One region of the Paracoccus sp. TRP genome, then DNA from elsewhere that is predicted to be linked to it. Evidence: riboswitches for the same ligand, from Rfam matches in the RefSeq annotation. Region 1 holds a riboswitch; each other region holds the start of a gene.
What was found. Region 1 has a riboswitch for cobalamin ahead of PARACOCCUSGL_RS0104225 (DUF1636 domain-containing protein). Riboswitches for the same ligand answer to the same signal wherever they lie in the genome.

Region 2: it holds a riboswitch for cobalamin, as region 1 does, so the genes downstream of both, PARACOCCUSGL_RS0112225 (ABC transporter substrate-binding protein) here and PARACOCCUSGL_RS0104225 (DUF1636 domain-containing protein) in region 1, are expected to answer to the same signal.
Region 3: it holds a riboswitch for cobalamin, as region 1 does, so the genes downstream of both, PARACOCCUSGL_RS0111180 (TonB-dependent siderophore receptor) here and PARACOCCUSGL_RS0104225 (DUF1636 domain-containing protein) in region 1, are expected to answer to the same signal.
Region 4: it holds a riboswitch for cobalamin, as region 1 does, so the genes downstream of both, nrdH (glutaredoxin-like protein NrdH) here and PARACOCCUSGL_RS0104225 (DUF1636 domain-containing protein) in region 1, are expected to answer to the same signal.

What each region holds. Positions count from the first base shown of each region.
Region 1 is NZ_AEPN01000004.1:150,524-154,669, reverse strand. It holds gene cobN (cobaltochelatase subunit CobN) at 1-1,289, opposite strand, end outside; gene cobW (cobalamin biosynthesis protein CobW) at 1,304-2,338, opposite strand; gene PARACOCCUSGL_RS0104225 (DUF1636 domain-containing protein) at 2,342-2,695, opposite strand; cobalamin riboswitch at 2,774-2,979, opposite strand; gene cobO (cob(I)yrinic acid a,c-diamide adenosyltransferase) at 3,017-3,628, shown strand; gene PARACOCCUSGL_RS0104215 (DUF1801 domain-containing protein) at 3,633-4,049, shown strand; gene bluB (5,6-dimethylbenzimidazole synthase) at 4,054-4,146, opposite strand, start outside.
Region 2 is NZ_AEPN01000021.1:6,195-10,340, forward strand. It holds gene PARACOCCUSGL_RS0112220 (metallochaperone AztD) at 565-1,779, shown strand; cobalamin riboswitch at 1,985-2,186, shown strand; gene PARACOCCUSGL_RS0112225 (ABC transporter substrate-binding protein) at 2,354-3,373, shown strand; gene PARACOCCUSGL_RS0112230 (iron ABC transporter permease) at 3,370-4,146, shown strand, end outside.
Region 3 is NZ_AEPN01000018.1:43,958-48,103, forward strand. It holds gene nrdF (class 1b ribonucleoside-diphosphate reductase subunit beta) at 49-1,020, shown strand; gene PARACOCCUSGL_RS0111175 (bile acid:sodium symporter family protein) at 1,029-1,988, opposite strand; cobalamin riboswitch at 2,146-2,362, shown strand; gene PARACOCCUSGL_RS0111180 (TonB-dependent siderophore receptor) at 2,497-4,146, shown strand, end outside.
Region 4 is NZ_AEPN01000018.1:38,895-43,040, reverse strand. It holds gene nrdE (class 1b ribonucleoside-diphosphate reductase subunit alpha) at 1-1,223, opposite strand, end outside; gene nrdI (class Ib ribonucleoside-diphosphate reductase assembly flavoprotein NrdI) at 1,205-1,621, opposite strand; gene nrdH (glutaredoxin-like protein NrdH) at 1,630-1,851, opposite strand; cobalamin riboswitch at 1,943-2,134, opposite strand; gene PARACOCCUSGL_RS0111150 (SDR family oxidoreductase) at 2,326-3,087, shown strand; gene PARACOCCUSGL_RS0111145 (DUF6635 family protein) at 3,084-3,911, opposite strand; gene PARACOCCUSGL_RS0111140 (YeiH family protein) at 3,950-4,146, opposite strand, start outside.

The DNA of each region.
Region 1 (4,146 bases):
TCGTCACGCAGACGCGCCGGCAGGCGGGCCAGCGTGGCAAGGTAATCCGCCTGCGGCCAGTGCAGACGGCCGGCCTTAAGCCTGCGGCCCAGATCGTCATGTGGAATGCCAAGCATCGCCCCGGCTGATGCAAGGGCGTCAAGCCCAACCGCATGGGCCAGCTGATAGATCTTGCCGGGATAGGTCGACAGCACCACTGCGCGGCGTTTTGCGGGCAGGTTCAGCCAAGCCCGCACCCGTGCCGCCGCCGCATTGATGCGCTGATCATCCGGGACGTGGATCATGCGAGAAAATTGCAGATCCGGGTCGCGCTCTTGCGCCTGTTTGAAGCTGATCGCGCCCAGAAAAATGCGGCCATCAACCTCGGGCAGGACCACGTGCATCGCCAGATCTGCGGCGGAAAGGCCGCGTTCTTCTGCGGCCCATAGCTCGCGCGGGGCAGTGGAAAGCGCCACCTGAAAGACCGGGCCGTCGGCCCCGTCAAAGGGCGTCGCGCCAGCATCGTCACGGGCAGAAAAGGCGGTCAGGTTTACCACCGCCGCAACCCCCGGCAGATGTGGCGCCAGCCATTCTGCAAAGCCCGGTGCCTTGAGCGAGGGCGCGAATACTCCGGTTGCGTCCAGTCCCGCGGCGCGCAGGGCGCGGATCATCGCATCGACTGGCGCCAGATCGGCAGAGGTCAGATAGCTGCGGTAAAAGCTGACGAGCAGCCCGGGCTTTGGCCGCTGAATAACGCCGTGATCGGGGTCGTAAAATCCGAACTCGGGGATCGCAGCCTCGCCCTGAACCGGCGCGGTGTGCAGGCCCGCAGCATGCGCCAGCTCTGCCAAGGCCATCTGCGCGGCGACCGCGCCGCCCTGATCGCATAGCGTGGTCAGCCGGCGCAGCACCGGCAACGGCAGCGTCGAATAACGGTCAAGCGTCGGGTCAGGCCGCCCGTCGGCGGGCAGAAAGGCCAGCGCGATACCCCGTCTGCGCGCCAGATCCTGAAGGCTGGCGACTCCATAGGACCAATAGGGTTCACCCCCGATCAGCCGCACCAGAATCGCCCGCGCCCCGGCAAGCGTCGTCTCGCAGTACTGATCGACCGAAACCGGGTGCCGCAGCGCCGATAGATTGCACAGCCGCAGCGAGGGCAGCCCCCCTGACGCACGGTGCCAGCCTGCAGCGAAAGCGCCGAGATCGCTGTCCGAATAGGACAGTGCGATCAGCTCGGCGGGGCTTTGGCCGGGGTCGGTCGGAACCTCGGTTTCTTCCAGCCCACGGCTTTCGCGAAAGACGACATGCATGGCTTATTCGGCGCTTATGCGGCCAGAACCGCCCTGATCGCGGCCTCGTCGATATCGTCATGCTCGGCAATGACGACGAGGCGCGAGTTGCGGGGGGCATCGCCCCAGGGCCGGTCGTATTGGTGGCGCACCCTTTCACCCACCGCCTGCACCAGCAACCGCATGGGCTTGCCCAGGACGGCGACATGGCCTTTGACCCGCAGGATGTTCTGTTCCCGCGCCAGCCGTTCGATGCGGGTGGCCAGATCAGCGGGGTCCGCGATCTCGGCCAGTTCGATCACCACCGAGTCGAAATCGTCATGCTCATGATCCTCGGCCCCGTCATGATGGCTGGGGCGGGCGGCAAGGTCATCCTCGGCCGCGGCATTGAGGCCCAGGATGACGCGCGGGTCGATCACCCCGTCAACCAGCGGCAGGATCGGCAGCTTGCGCGGGGCCTCGGCCTCGATGACCGCGCGGGCGGCGGCCAGCCCCTGTTCGCCCGCCAGATCAGCCTTGGAGAGCAGGACGATATCGGCACAGGCGATCTGGTCCTCGAACACCTCGGAAAGCGGCGTTTCGTGGTCAAGGCTGTCATCAGCGGCGCGCTGGGCCTCGACTGCCGCCACGTCGGGGGCAAAACGGCCTGCCGCAACCGCCTCGGCATCGGCCAGTGCAATCACCCCGTCCACGGTGATGCGCGAACGGATCGCCGGCCAGTCGAACGCCTTAAGCAGCGGTTTCGGCAGGGCAAGGCCCGAGGTCTCGATCAGGATGTGGTCGGGCCTGACCGGCATTGCCATCAGCCGTTCAAGCGTCGGGATGAAGTCATCGGCGACGGTGCAACAGATGCAGCCGTTCGACAGCTCCATGATGTTTTCGGCCGGGCAGTTTTCGTCTGCGCAGGATTTCAGGATCTCTCCGTCCACGCCCATTGTGCCGAATTCGTTGACCAGAACTGCCAGCCGCTTGCCCTGCGGGTTCTGCATCAGGTGGCGGATCAGCGTGGTCTTGCCGGCGCCCAGAAAGCCGGTGATGACAGTCACTGGGGTCTTGGTCAGGTCGGTCATGTGCTACCCAATCGGAGGAATGCGCGCGAGGCTGCGCTTGCGGAAAATCGTGACGCGTTCGCGCCAGGGGACGATGCCGTCAGATGCGTCGGCATAGGCGGCGGCGCCCTGCATGATCTCGGGGGCGTCATCAGCCGACATGCTGCCATAGACATAGGTCCACCGGCCCGGGCCCGACAGCGCGATCGCCGCGCCATTGGCGCAGGCCGACAGGCATTCGACGGGAACGATACGCACGCCTTGGGGCAGGGTCTCGGCGGTCAGCGCCTGCAGCAGACGCAGGCCGGGCACGGGCTCGCCGTCGGGGACGGGCAGGCCGGCGCGGCATGTGATGCAGACATGCAAGGTGACTGTCATGCGCCCTTCATCCGTTATGGCGGCAGGGCGCGGGGGCGCGACATATGCCCCAAGCCCCAGCAGGAACACCCCGTCCGCCGGTCAATCCTTTGCGCGGGCAGGTCTCCCGGCTTGCGGATTCGGGCCTGTGGGGCCCACGGTCGTCCCGCCTTCCCGGCTTTTGGCCAGTGGCTTATGGGCGACCTTTCCGGTCACGGTCGCGGGGGCGGCTGCTTCCAGGCGGTTGCCTGTCGCATTCCCTCTTAGCCTGTCGTAGGACAGGAACCAGCGCCCCTTGTCTGTGCGCGCCCGGTCCCGACTTGTCAAGCAAAGGAGTGCCCGATGCCGACCGAAGACAACCTTCGCCATGCCGAGAAGATGGCCAGGATCAAAGCTGCGCGTGACCGGATGATGGCTGGAAAGCAGGGCGAAAAGGGACTGATCATCGTCCATACCGGCAAGGGCAAGGGCAAGTCCTCGTCCGGGTTTGGCATGATCCTGCGCTGCATCGCCCATGAGATGCCCTGCGCCGTGGTGCAGTTCATCAAGGGCTCATGGGACACGGGCGAGCGTCGGGTTTTGACCGGACATTTCGGCGATCTGTGCCAGTTTTATGCCATGGGCGAGGGGTTTACCTGGGAAACGCAGGACCGTGAGCGTGACATCGCCGCCGCCCGCGCCGGCTGGGAAAAGGCCAAAGAGCTGATCCGCGATCCCCGTATCCGTATGGTACTGCTTGATGAGATCAACATCGCCCTGCGCTATGATTATCTGGATCTGGACGAGGTGCTGGTCTTTCTGCGCAGCAAAAACCAGCCGATGACCCATGTCGTGCTGACCGGGCGCAACGCCAGGCCGGAACTGATCGAGCTTGCCGATCTTGTAACAGAGATGGAACAGGTCAAGCATCCGTTCCGCGACGGTATCAAGGCCCAGCCGGGGGTAGAGTTCTAGGACGATGACCGAACCGCAGGACAAGCCAAAACTGCTTTCAGGCGGCAATCCGCAGATCCCAAAGGGATATGGCGAAGCCCCCGTTCGCGCCTATATCGACGCGCTGCCGGGATGGAAGCATCAGGTTGGCGAAAAGCTGGATCAGATCGTCACCCGCACCGTGCCGGGTGTGAAAAAGGCGGTAAAGTGGAATTCGCCTTTTTACGGGGTCGAGGAAGGGGTCTGGTTCCTCAGCTTTCACTGCATGACTAAATATATCAAAGTCGGCTTTTTTCGCGGCGCAGAGCTGGATCCGCTGCCGCCTGTCGCCTCGAAACAGCCCGACGTGCGCTATGTCCATATTCCCGAAGGCCCGTTCGACGAAAAGCAATTCGCCGATTGGGTGCTGCAGGCCAGCCGTCTGCCGGGGCTGAAGATGTAAGGCCCTAGCGCCGCTGCCATTCGGGGGCGGTATTTTCCTGCCAGCCCCTGCGATGCAGCAATGGCGTGTCATCCTCAAACTCAGGCCAGCCGAGGCA
Region 2 (4,146 bases), on a different contig from region 1:
TCCGGGCCAGCCTAGCAGGTCTTGCAACGGACCGCATCAGCGTGGTCGAGATCGTAGCCAAACCGCCGCCATTGCCCGCACCGCCGGACAGCGACGCCCGCTTCTCGACCAGCATTCGGCGGCTCTGTGGCCTATCCCCGGCAAGCCTTTGTGCGGTAATTGGCACTGAACCGCCGCTGGCGCGGAAATGCTCCTGATCGGCCCTGCCCGTCAGGTCATGCGTGATGCTGTATCACGATCATGGTGAAAGGCGGGCTCAGAACCTCGCTACAGCGAACACATGTTGTCCGCCGCATGGAAGCTCCGATGGCGATCTCTGTTTTGTCCGGGAGCAAGCGGCGCTCCCCCTGATCCGCAGATCCGGCGGCATTTTCCCGAGGCAAGTCTCTTGTCGTTCCATTTTGGTAATGTAATAACATTACTAAACTGAGTCCGTCGCCAGCGATGCTCCGGTCCCGCCCCGGAACTGCAGTTTTCTGCAGCCGGTCCCTGCTGCCCTGCAGGGACCAGCGGAAACCGGGCAAGCTAACCGCAACCCATTCCGAACGACCAAGGAGGCTAATCATGCTCAGACAATTTGCGGGTGCCAGCGCCCTGACCCTGATCCTTGCTGGTACCGGCATTGCCCATGACCACAAGGATGACACCGTTTACCGTGTCTTTGTGGGCGATCATGAGAAAGGGCAGATCACCGCCTTTGACCTGTCCAAGCCCGCGCATCGCTGGACTTTCCAGACCACTGGACAGGTCAAGCTTTATCCGGTCGCGGGCGGTGCGGTGGTCGCCGCAGTCCAGTCCGAGGCCGATACCGTGCAATTCATCCGCAGCGGTATCTCACTGCACGATCATGGCGATCATCAGGACCTTGAGGTCAAAGAACCCGCAGCCATCGACCTGCACCTGTCGGGACCCCGGCCCTTTCACCTTGTCGCGCACGACGGCAAGGTGGTGCTGAATTATGACAAGGGCAGCTATGCCGAGATTCTCGACAGCGCCGCGCTGGCCGCGGGCAAGGTCGAGCCGGTGAAGTTCCCACAGGCCCGCGCCCATCATGGCTTTGTCACGCCACTGGGAAAAAGCTGGCTTTCGACCGTCGCCTCGGACGAACCGGTCGAGGGCGATGCCTCGGTACCGCGTCTGGGCCTGCAAGCCTTTGACGCCAAAGGCAACCCCACGGGCAATCTGGCCACCTGCACCGCCATCCATGGCGAGGCTTTCTCGGGCGCCTATCTGGCCGCCGGTTGCAAAGAGGGCGTGCTGACCGTCAAGGCGGGTGATCAGGGGCCGGAATACAGGCTTTTGCCCTATCCCGAGGATCTGCCCAAAGATGTGACCACCGGGACCCTGCTTGGCTCATCCGGGATGCAGATCTTTCTGGGCAATTTCGGACCCAAGGGCCTGGTTGTCATCGACCCCGAAGAGGCCCCGCATTATCGCTATATCGACCTGCCGTTCCGCCGGGTGGATTTCGCGCTAGACCCAGCCAGCCCCGCGACAGGCTATGTCCTGACCGAAGATGGCAGCCTGCATCGTGTGAACCTGCTTGACGCCGCTCTCAGCGACAGCACCAAGGTCACCGCGCCATATTCGATGGACGGCCACTGGAACGATCCGCGCCCGCGCATTGCCGTCGCCGGGGACGAGATCGTGCTGAGCGACCCGAATGCCGGGCTGATCCGGCGCATCTCGACCAAGGATTTCAGCGAGGTCGGCACCGTACCGGTCGAAGGCAGGCCATATAACATTGCCGTGGTCGGCGGCAGTGGCGTAACCCACTGATATAACAGCTGATCCGCTTTCATGACCTGACAATTTCAGATGCGCCGGCCGGGCTCTATGTGACGCGCATCATGCGAGGGCCGGAAAGGCCACGACAGGATACACCACTCCCCCATCCTGACGCGGTTTTCCTTGGCCCTTCCCGGCCTGTGGGGGCAGTCCCTGCCATGGAAGCCAGATTTACCTTGTTCATCCGCAATTTGGCGGGTAGTTGCCCGGTGTCGGTTTCCATATGGAATTGAAAGGGAATCCGCCACCGGACCTGTCCGGTGAACCGGAACTGCCCCCGCAACTGTAGGCGGCGAGGACATCCACGAAAATGCCACTGTGGCCATGCGCCACGGGAAGGCCGTGGAAAGCCCCGCGACCCGCCAGTCAGGAGACCTGCCGACACCCGTTTCAACGCAGCCCGGGCGGGGTGTCCGGGGAGGTGTTCGATGAATTTGCCCAAAGGGTGCCTTGCCGCGCCCGTCCCAGCCAGCATCAGGCCCTGCCGCAAGGCAAGGGCGCTTGTCAGTTTTTGGGCCGCTCCTCTCCTCCCGTCCCTGGCTGCCCTCACAACCGGAGACAATTCATGTTTGCCCGCACACTGACTGCCGCGCTGCTTGGCGCGGCCACCATGATCCTTGCCACCCTGCCCGCAGGCGCACAGACCCAATATCCGCTGAGGCTGCAAAACTGCGGCGTCGATCTGACCATCAGCCATGCACCTGACAGCGTGGTCAGTGTCGGACAGGCCGCGACCGAGATCCTTTATTCGCTGGGGCTGGCCGACAAGGTCCAGGGCACTGCCGTCTGGTTCAGCGAGGTCCTGCCCGAATACCGCGAGGTGAATGCCTCGATCGAGCGGCTGGCCGACAACGATCCGAGCTTTGAATCGGTGGTGGCGAAAAAGCCCGGCCTGGTCACTGTGCAATACGAATGGCACATCGGTCCTCAAGGAATCGTCGCCACGCGTGAGCAATTTGCCGATGTCGGCATCCCGACCTATGTGCTGCCCGCGGACTGCTGGAACAAAGACAACAGCAGCGGCTCGGACGGGACCCGCAATGCCATGTTCCAGATGGAATCCGTTCATGCCGGCGTTCTTGAACTGGCACAGATTTTTGACGTGCCGGAACGGGGTGAGGCACTGGTCGCCGATCTGAAGGCGCGCGAGGCGGCGGCAGTTGAAAACGCCCGGTCGCTGAACCTGAAAGATGCCTCGGCCGTGTTCTGGTTCTCGTCGGCCGAGATGGACGTTGATCCCTATGTCGCGGGCCGCAAGGGACCACCCGCCTATATGATGGAAAAACTGGGGCTGAAGAACGTCATCGAAAGCGATGAGGAATGGCCGACCGTCAGCTGGGAGACCATCGCCCGCGCCAATCCTTCGGTCATCGTCATCGCCCGGATGGACCGTCGCCGGTTCGAGGCTGACGATTACGAACGGAAGATCGAGTTCCTGAAGTCCGACCCGGTAACCAGCCAGATGGAGGCGGTTCGCAATGACCGGATCGTGGTGCTTGACGCCCATTCGATGGACCCCTCGATCCGCAATGTCTCGGCGCTTGAAACACTGGCCGGGGCGCTGCCGGCCTTTAACCTCGAATGACGGTCGCGACGGTCCGCAGCTATCGCCCGCGCGCGCCCGCGTGGCGATGGATCTTGGCAGGCAGCCTTTTGACGGTGGCGATCCTTGCCGGGGTTATCATCGGCGAAATGCCCCTGCCGCCTGATACCGTGCTGGCGGTGCTGGCCAACAAGCTGTTTGGTGCCGGATATCCGGTGGACTCGATCAATGCGGCGATCATCTGGAATTATCGCATGCCGCGCACTTTGGTCGCGGCTGCCTGCGGCGCGGGACTGGCGCTGTCCGGGGTGGTTTTGCAGGCGCTGATCCGCAACGCGCTGGCTGACCCCTATCTGCTGGGGGTATCAGCAGGGGCGTCGACCGGCGCGGTCGCGGTGACGATCCTTGGCCTTGGCGGCGGCGCGCTGGGCCTGTCATCGGGCGCTTTTGCCGGGGCGCTGTTGGCCTTTGGCCTGGTCGCGGCGCTGGCGCGAGCTGCCGGAGGCGGCCCCGCCCAGCTGGTATTGGCGGGGATCGCGGGTTCGCAGCTGTTCAACGCGCTGACCAGCTTTTTCATCGCCAGGTCGGCCAATGCCGAACAGGCAAGGGGCATCATGTTCTGGCTGCTCGGCAATCTGTCGGGCGTGCGCTGGCCGGATGTGTCGCTGGCGGCTCCGGCAGCCCTGATCGGCTTTCTGGCCTGCCTTTGGCATGTAAGGGCGCTGGATGCCTTTTCCTTTGGTGCGCAATCGGCAGCGGCACTGGGCATTTCCCTGCGCCGGGTGCAGGGGATGCTGATCGGCACGACCACGCTG
Region 3 (4,146 bases), on a different contig from region 1:
GCCCCCGCACCCCCGAGGATATTTGTACACGAAAGAAAGGCTCTTCGGATGAAGGACCAAGCGCCGCGCCTGCCTTTGCGGGCGATCAACTGGAACCGGCTGGAGGACGAGAAGGATCTGGAGGTCTGGAACCGTCTTACGGTGAATTTCTGGCTGCCTGAAAAAGTGCCGCTGTCAAACGACGTGCAAAGCTGGGCAACGCTGCGGCCCGAAGAGCGCGAACTGACCATTCGCGTCTTTACCGGGCTGACGCTTCTGGACACGATCCAGAACTCGGTCGGCGCGCCGGCGATGATGCCCGACGCCCTGACCCCCCATGAAGAGGCGGTGCTGTCGAATATCTCTTTCATGGAGGCGGTACACGCGCGCAGCTATTCTTCGATCTTTTCGACGCTCTGCCTGACGCCAGAGGTGGATGCAGCCTTTCGCTGGGCTGAGGAAAACCCGCATCTGCAGCAAAAGGCGCGGCTGGTGGTCGATGAGTACCAGGCCGGTTCCTCGCCACTGAAGCGCAAGATCGCCAGTGTCTTTCTGGAGAGCTTTCTGTTCTATTCCGGCTTTTACCTGCCGATGTATTGGTCAAGCCGCGCCAAGCTGACCAATACCGCCGACCTGATCCGGCTGATCATCCGCGACGAGGCCGTGCATGGCTATTACATCGGTTACAAATATCAGCGCGGTCTTGAACGGCTGGACGAGGGTGAGCGCGCCGCGCTTAAGGATTTCGCCTTTTCGCTGATGTTCGACCTGTATGACATCGAGGCGAAATATACCGCCGAGCTTTATGACGGCATCGGTCTGACCGAGGATGTCAAAGCCTTCCTGCATTACAATGCCAACAAGGCGTTACAAAACCTTGGCTATGAGGCTCTGTTCCCGCCCCAGGCCTGTGAGGTGAACCCGGCGATCCTTGCCGCCCTGTCGCCCGATAGCGAAAACCATGATTTCTTTAGCGGATCGGGGTCAAGCTATGTGATCGGCAAGGCTGTCGCCACTGAGGATGAGGACTGGGATTTCTGATCCCGGCCCTATCCGTGCGCCCGTCTTTGCGCGATGGCCGAGCAGACGAGCAGTTGCGTCATGTGATAGATCATCACCGGCAGCACGGTAGCCCCCACCGCTGCTGCCGGAAAGATTGCCGTGGCGATGGGCAACCCGCTTGCCAGGCTTTTGGTCGAACCACAAAAGAACAGCACGGCCTGATCTTGGGGTGGTAGGCGGAAGAGCCGTCCCGCACCCGCCATGATCCCCATGGCCAGCGCCAAAAGCAGCGCCGTGACCAGAAAACACAGGATCAGCCCCGGAGCGGGGATCGCCGACCAGATCCCCGCGACCGTTCCTGCGCCAAAGGCTGAATAGACGATCAGCAGGATCGAGCCCCGGTCGACCACCATGGTCAGTAACCGGTGACGCCGAACAAAACCTCCGATCCAGCGGCGGGTAAGTTGCCCTATAGCAAAAGGCAGCAGGATCTGGACCGCGACTTTCTGGATCGCGTCGAGGCTTGCGCCTCCGCCTTCCTGATGCAGAAGATGGGTGACGAGCAGCGGGGTCAGCACCACGCCTACAAGGTTCGACAGAGAAGCCGCGCAGATCGCCGCCGGCACATTGCCATTGGCAATCGAGGTGAAGGCGATCGAGCTTTGTACCGTCGAGGGCAGCACGGCAAGAAACATCAGGCCCATGGTCAGTTCAGGCCCCAGCACCTGGCCAAACAGTGCCGCCAGCCCGAGCCCGAGCAACGGAAACAGCACATAGGTCGCGGCAAAGGTCAGTCCCTGCAGGCGCAGGTTCAGCAGCCCTGCCTTGACCGATGCCGGATCCAACCGCGCTCCGTACAGAAAGAAGAGCAGCGTTACAGCCCAGAAGGTCGCCCCTGACAGCAGATCCGCCGCCATGCCGCGCGCAGGCAGGAACAAGCCCAGCAACACCATGCCAAGCAAGAGCAGCATGTAGGTGTCGATGCCGATCCGTTTCAATGCGTTCATCCCTGACCTCCTGACGCGGATGCCCCCTGTCTCATACAGATCGGCGGCGGGCACAAGGCGGGGATCACGGATCATGCCGTTGCGCCCTGAACGCAGGGGCAGCATACCGCCAGGGGCTGTTGCCGCGATGGCGCTTGACAGCTGATGCTGCTGTGCGGCAATGCAAAGCCGCTACGGTTCCGGCGCTTCAGCCGGATGAAAAGGGAACGCCGGTACGCCTTATGGTCCGCGAAGGACCGGGGCAAGTCCGGGGCTGCCCCCGCAACTGTATGCGGAGAGCGATGGTCGATGATGCCACTGGGATAAAACCCGGGAAGGCCGGCCCGAGCAATGATCCGCAAGCCAGGAGACCTGCCGCAGCGATCACCCATTTCCGGCGCGGGGTGCGCCAGGAAAGCGGCCATCCCGCAGAGGTGACATTCACCATCCCGCAGGCTCTGCCCAGAGCCTTTACGGGATATTCTGCAATTCGCGGGTCAGTGACCCGCACTGGAAAGGCCAGGTCGGAATGTTCAGAACCACCGTTTCCCTTATCGCCATTACCGCCGCGCTGCTGCCTGTGATCGTGAGCGCCGAGGAGGTCCCCGAAACCGTGATCCTTGATCAGGTCGTATTGTCGGGCGGCCTCTCTCCGGTCGTCGAAAGCGCCTATGGCCGCGCCTATACCGTCCTGACCGCCGAAGATCTGCAACAGCGCCGCGTCACCACTGTTCAGGACGCGCTGCGCACCGTCCCCGGCCTGTCTGTCACCTCGACCGGAGAGTCGCTGACCAGTATCCGTATTCGCGGCGGTGAGACCAACCATGTCTTGGTGCTGATCGACGGGGTCGAGGCCAACTCTCCCGGTAGCGGGGATTATACCTTCAGCGGAATGCTTGCCGAGGATATCGAGCGCATCGAGGTGCTGCGCGGGCCACAATCGACCATCCACGGCGCCAATGCCGCATCGGGCGTGATCTCGATCACCACCCGCCAGGCCCGCACCCCCGGCCTTCATTATGGCGGAACGGTCGAGGTCGGCGGGCTCGGGACCCGCACGGCCAGTGCCTATGTGCAGGCGCGGGGTGAGCGCGGCGGCATCAGCCTGTCGGCGGTGTCACGGCGCAGCGATGGCGAGGATACATCCCGCACCCCGGGCGGGGATACCGACTTCAACGACCACGACACACTGGGCCTGACCGGCTCGTACGAATTGACCGATGGGATAAGCGCGGGCTTTACCCTGCGCCGCCGCTGGCAGGAATATGGCTATGACGGGACGAGCTGGACCGCCGTAGACTCTCCCGATGATTATGTGATTGATACGCCCTTTACCGCCAAACGCAACGAAACCTATGGTTCGCTCTGGTTAGAGGCAGAGGCGCTGGAGGGGCGGTTTCTGCACCGCTTCGTTCTGTCCGGCTCGAACCAGACGGCAGATCATTTCAACGCAGGTGTCCCGGATTACGACGATGCCTCGCGGCTGCGGGATATCAAATATACCGGCAGTTGGGCACTGGACGGCGGCCATGTCCGCGATGCACAGCAAAAACTAAGCGTGGCGCTGCAAGCAAAGCGCGAGACTTACGAAACTTCGAACGCTTACGGGGCGAACCGTTACGAGCGCGACAGCAAATCGGTGGCGCTGGAATATCAGGGCCAGTTCGACAACGGCCTTGGCATTCAAGCCGGGCTACGCCGCAGTTTCAACGACGTTTTCCGCGATGCCACCACCTGGAGCATCGCCGGCGCCTGGGCCCTGCCCGACCGCGACTTGAGGCTGCGCGCAGCAGCGGGCAAGGCAACCGTCAACCCGACCATGTTTGAACTTTATGGCTATACCTCAGGCACCTATCGGGGCAATCCGGACCTACGCCCCGAGACCAGCCACAGCTATGAACTGGGCGTGGACTGGACCTTTGCCGAGGGGCGGGCAAATCTGGGCGCGACACTTTTTACCAGCAAGGTCGAGGATATGATCACCGGCGCTGGCACCACCTCACAAAACATCTCTGGCACCAGCACCCGCAAGGGATTCGAGCTTGAGCTCGACTATGATGCCACCGACTGGCTGCGTCTGGGCGCAACCTATACCTATATGGACGCCCGGACCGAGGACGGAAAGCCGGTTCCCCGTCAGCCGCGCCATCAGCTGGGTCTGCGCGCCACGGCCGATTTT
Region 4 (4,146 bases), on a different contig from region 1:
TCCGTGCCCAGATGACTGTAGCTAAGGTCCTCATTATATTCCGAGGCCTCATTAACCTGCAAAATCTCGCTGCACAGGTTCGACATGCTGATGCGGCCCGCGACGGGGTTGGCGCGGTTCACCGTGTCTTCGAACATGATGTAGGGATAGCCGCTTTCGAACTGAATCTCGGCCAGGGTCTGGAAAAAGGCCCGGGCGTTGATCTTTTTCTTGCGGATGCGTTTGTCGTCCACCATCTCGGCATATTTCTCGGACACCGGGATTTCCGAGAAGGGCACGCCATAGACCCGCTCAACGTCATGGGGCGAAAACAGGTACATGTCCTGATTACGCTTGGCGAGCTCAAAGGTCACATCTGGGATAACGACGCCAAGGCTCAGCGTCTTGATGCGGATCTTTTCGTCTGCGTTCTCGCGCTTGGTGTCCAGAAAGCGCATGATATCGGGGTGATGGGCGTGCAGATAGACCGCACCTGCACCCTGACGCGCGCCCAGCTGATTGGCATAGCTGAAGCTGTCCTCAAGCAGCTTCATCACCGGCACGACGCCAGAGGACTGGTTTTCGATCCCCTTGATCGGAGCACCCGACTCGCGCAGGTTCGTCAGCATCAGTGCGACCCCGCCGCCGCGCTTGCTGAGCTGCAGCGCCGAATTGATCGAGCGGCCGATCGATTCCATGTTGTCCTCGACCCGCAGCAGGAAGCACGAGATCAGCTCGCCCCGCGATTTTTTTCCGGCGTTAAGGAATGTCGGCGTTGCAGGCTGGAACCGGCCTGAAAGGATTTCCTCCATAAAGCGCATCGCCAGCACCTCATCGCCGCGCGCCAGTGCCAGCGCGACCATGACCACCCGGTCCTCGTAACGTTCCAGATAGCGCTGGCCGTCGCGGGTCTTCAGCGTGTAGCTGGTGTAGTATTTGAAGGCGCCAAGAAAGGTCGGAAAGCGGAATTTGCGGCGGAACGCGGCTTCCCAGATCCGGTGCAGGAACTCGCGCGGATACTGGTCAAGGACCTCGGCCTCGTAATAGCCCTCATCGACCAGATAGCCCAGCTTTTCGTCCAGAGAGTGAAAGAAGACGGTGTTCTGATTGACGTGCTGCAGGAAATACTGCCGCGCGGCCTTGCGGTCTGCGTCAAAGCGGATCTTTCCCTCGTCGTCATAGAGGTTCAGCATCGCGTTCAGCGCGTGATAGTCCAGTTCGGCCTTTACGCCATTGTCAAGCATTCCGTCCCCCAGAATTTCTTTAACCCCGCCCGGACGCGGGAAATGTCGATTTCGGTGCCGGCCAGTTCGAAACGGTAAAGAACCGGCACCTTGCATTTGTCAGAGATTACCCGGCCAGCCAGCGCATATGTCGCGCCGAAGTTGCGGTTGCCCGCAGCGATGACGCCGCGCAACAGCGCCCGGCGGCCGGGATCGTTGAGAAAGCGGATGACCTGTTTGGGTACCGCGCCGCGCCCCTCGCCATCGGCATAGGTCGGGCAGATCAGCACATAGGGGCGGGCAGGGGCCGGTATCTCGTCCTTGGGCGAAATCGGAATGCGCCCGGCAATCAGCCCAAGCTGGTCCACGAAACGCGCCGTGTTCCCCGAGCCTGATGAGAAATAGATCAGCCCGCCCATCGTGCTGGTCAGGACAGGCGGCCGATCATGTCCGGGCGGAATCCGGCCCAATGCGCATCACCAGCAATGACCACCGGGGCCTGACGATAGCCAAGAGAGGTCACAAGCTCCATTGCCGCCTCGTCCTCGGTCAGGTCGACCAGCTGATAGGCCAGGCCACGCGCGTCAAGCGCCCGGGTGGTGGCGGTGCATTGAACGCAGGCGGGTTTGGAATAAACGGTGATGGTCATGCCTCGGCTCCTTCAGTGTTGTCGGCAACAAGGGGCCGGGCCGATGGCGATGCCATCCGGTCCTGATCCAGCCCCGTGCCCGCCGCACGGTTACGTCATCTCGTGTCATGGCAGGTCTTCTGACTTGCGGGTCCCGGCTTGGCTGACCTTCCCGAAGCCAGGGCCTCAGTGGTGTTCCAGCGTCGCTCGCCGCTTACAGCTGCGGGGGCAGTGCCGGATTTTCACCGGCTTCCCTCTTCTTCGTCCGGCCGGGGCCGGATTCACCATGACCCCGTCAGTAAGCCATGAGAGTTTCGGGCCGTCAACTAGATATAGTGCAGGTTCCTAAGCTATCCACAGAGATGTAGTGTCCCTGTGGGTAATTGCCCGCATTCAGGATGTTAACGAAACCATTCTGTTCAAAAGCAAGAAACCGGGTTTTCCGGTGCCTGTCCTGGCCCATACCGACCCTGCAACAAGCATGGGAGAGGCAGAATGCTGCTCAAGGACAAGACTATTATTATCACCGGAGCCTCTAGTGGAATCGGCGCCGCCGCAGCGCAGATATTCGCGGCCGAGGGCGCGCGGCTGGTGATCTCGGCCCGGCGCGAAGACCGGCTTACCGATCTTGCTGCCCGAATCGATCAAGGTGCGGGTCGCATCGCGGTACTGGCGGGCGATGTTACGGCGCCGGGCCATGCCGAGGCGCTGGTCACGCTGGCGCAGGACCGGTTTGGCGGGCTTGATGGGGCTTTCAACAATGCCGGTCAGACCGGCTCGGGCGCCCGGGTGCATGAGATCGCTGATGCGGAATGGCAGCAACTGATTGCCACCAACCTGACTGCTGCATTTATGGCCGCGCGGGCGCAGGTCCCGGCGCTGTTGGCGCGGGGCGGGGGCGCACTGGTGTTTACCGGCAGTTTCATCGGCCATACTGCGGTACTGCCGGGCATGGGCAGCTATGCTGCGGCCAAGGCCGGGTTGATCGGATTGGTGCAGGCGCTGGCGGTGGATTATGGCCCGCAACGCATCCGCGCCAATGCCCTGCTGCCCGGTGGCACGCTGACCGAGATGGCAGGAGATGCCGCGACCAACCCCGAAACCGGAGGTTTCATCTCGGGCCTGCATGCCCTGAAGCGTATGGCTGAGCCCGCAGAGATCGCACGGGCGGCGCTGTTTCTGCTGTCTGACCATGCAAGCTTTATCACCGGCTCTGCAATGCTGGCCGATGGTGGCAATTCAATCTGTAAGGTCTAGCCCTTGAGGCTGCGCCACAGGCTCAGCGCCAGATCGGACAGATCGCCTAGCCGGGCAAGCACATGCTCACGCTCAAGCGCCGGGGCGTTCTCGGCGCGGTCGAGCCGTCTTAGCAAGCGCATCACCCGGCGCCTGTGGATGCCGGTCCACAACTGAACAGGATCGGCGATCAACCCGGCAAAGGTGGTTATGACCGAGGCCAGCATGGCCAGACCGATTCCGGTCAGTACCAGCTTTGCCGTCGACAGCTCGGCCGGAAAGGCCCAGTACCACATGCGGCCGGCCCAGCTTCCCAGTGCGAAATCCCGCACTGCCTGTGCCTGCGCCTGCAGATGCGCGATCGGCCCGGCAAGCGAGATGACCCCCGGTGTCGGGCGATGAAAAAGCACCAGCCCCGCAACCAGAACGATGAGCGATGTTGATATCTCAGCGACGGCGTTGCGGGTCTCGGCATAATCGGCCACTGCGCGGGCGATGCTTTCGGGCGGGGCCTTGGGGGCCAGATCCTTATCTGCAAGGTCGTCGATGAAATACGCAAGATCGGCCCGGATCTGCCGGGCAACATCGGATTTCAGGAATATCTGCCGCCCGGCCAGCCAGTCTGCTGCCTGCAACAGCCTTAACCGCCGCAGGATTGGTGCACCCAGCCGCACCAGCAGGAACAGTGGCGATAGCATGACGTTCACCGGCGCGCGCAACAGGTCCAGTCCAAGCGCATGGCAATGCAGCGCCAAGGTGCCGCGCAAGCCGTAGCGGTCGCGGACAAAACGGCGAACCTCTGTTTCGCGCCGGGTCATCGGGCGGGTGTCGGCGGGCTGCAACATGGCCCATATCTAGGGGCGGGCGCTGCTGCGCTCAATCCTCATGTCAGCGCAACCAACCCCAGCCCGAGCGCCGAGATGAACAGCCAGGCCACTGCGCCCAGCAACAGGGGTCGTATGCCTTTGGCGCGCAGCTTGCGCAGATCAGTCTCCAGCCCCATCGCGGCAAGTGCCATGGTCAGCAGAAAGGCGGTCAGGCCTGCGACTTCGGCATGCAGCGCCTCGGGAAGGGGCAGGG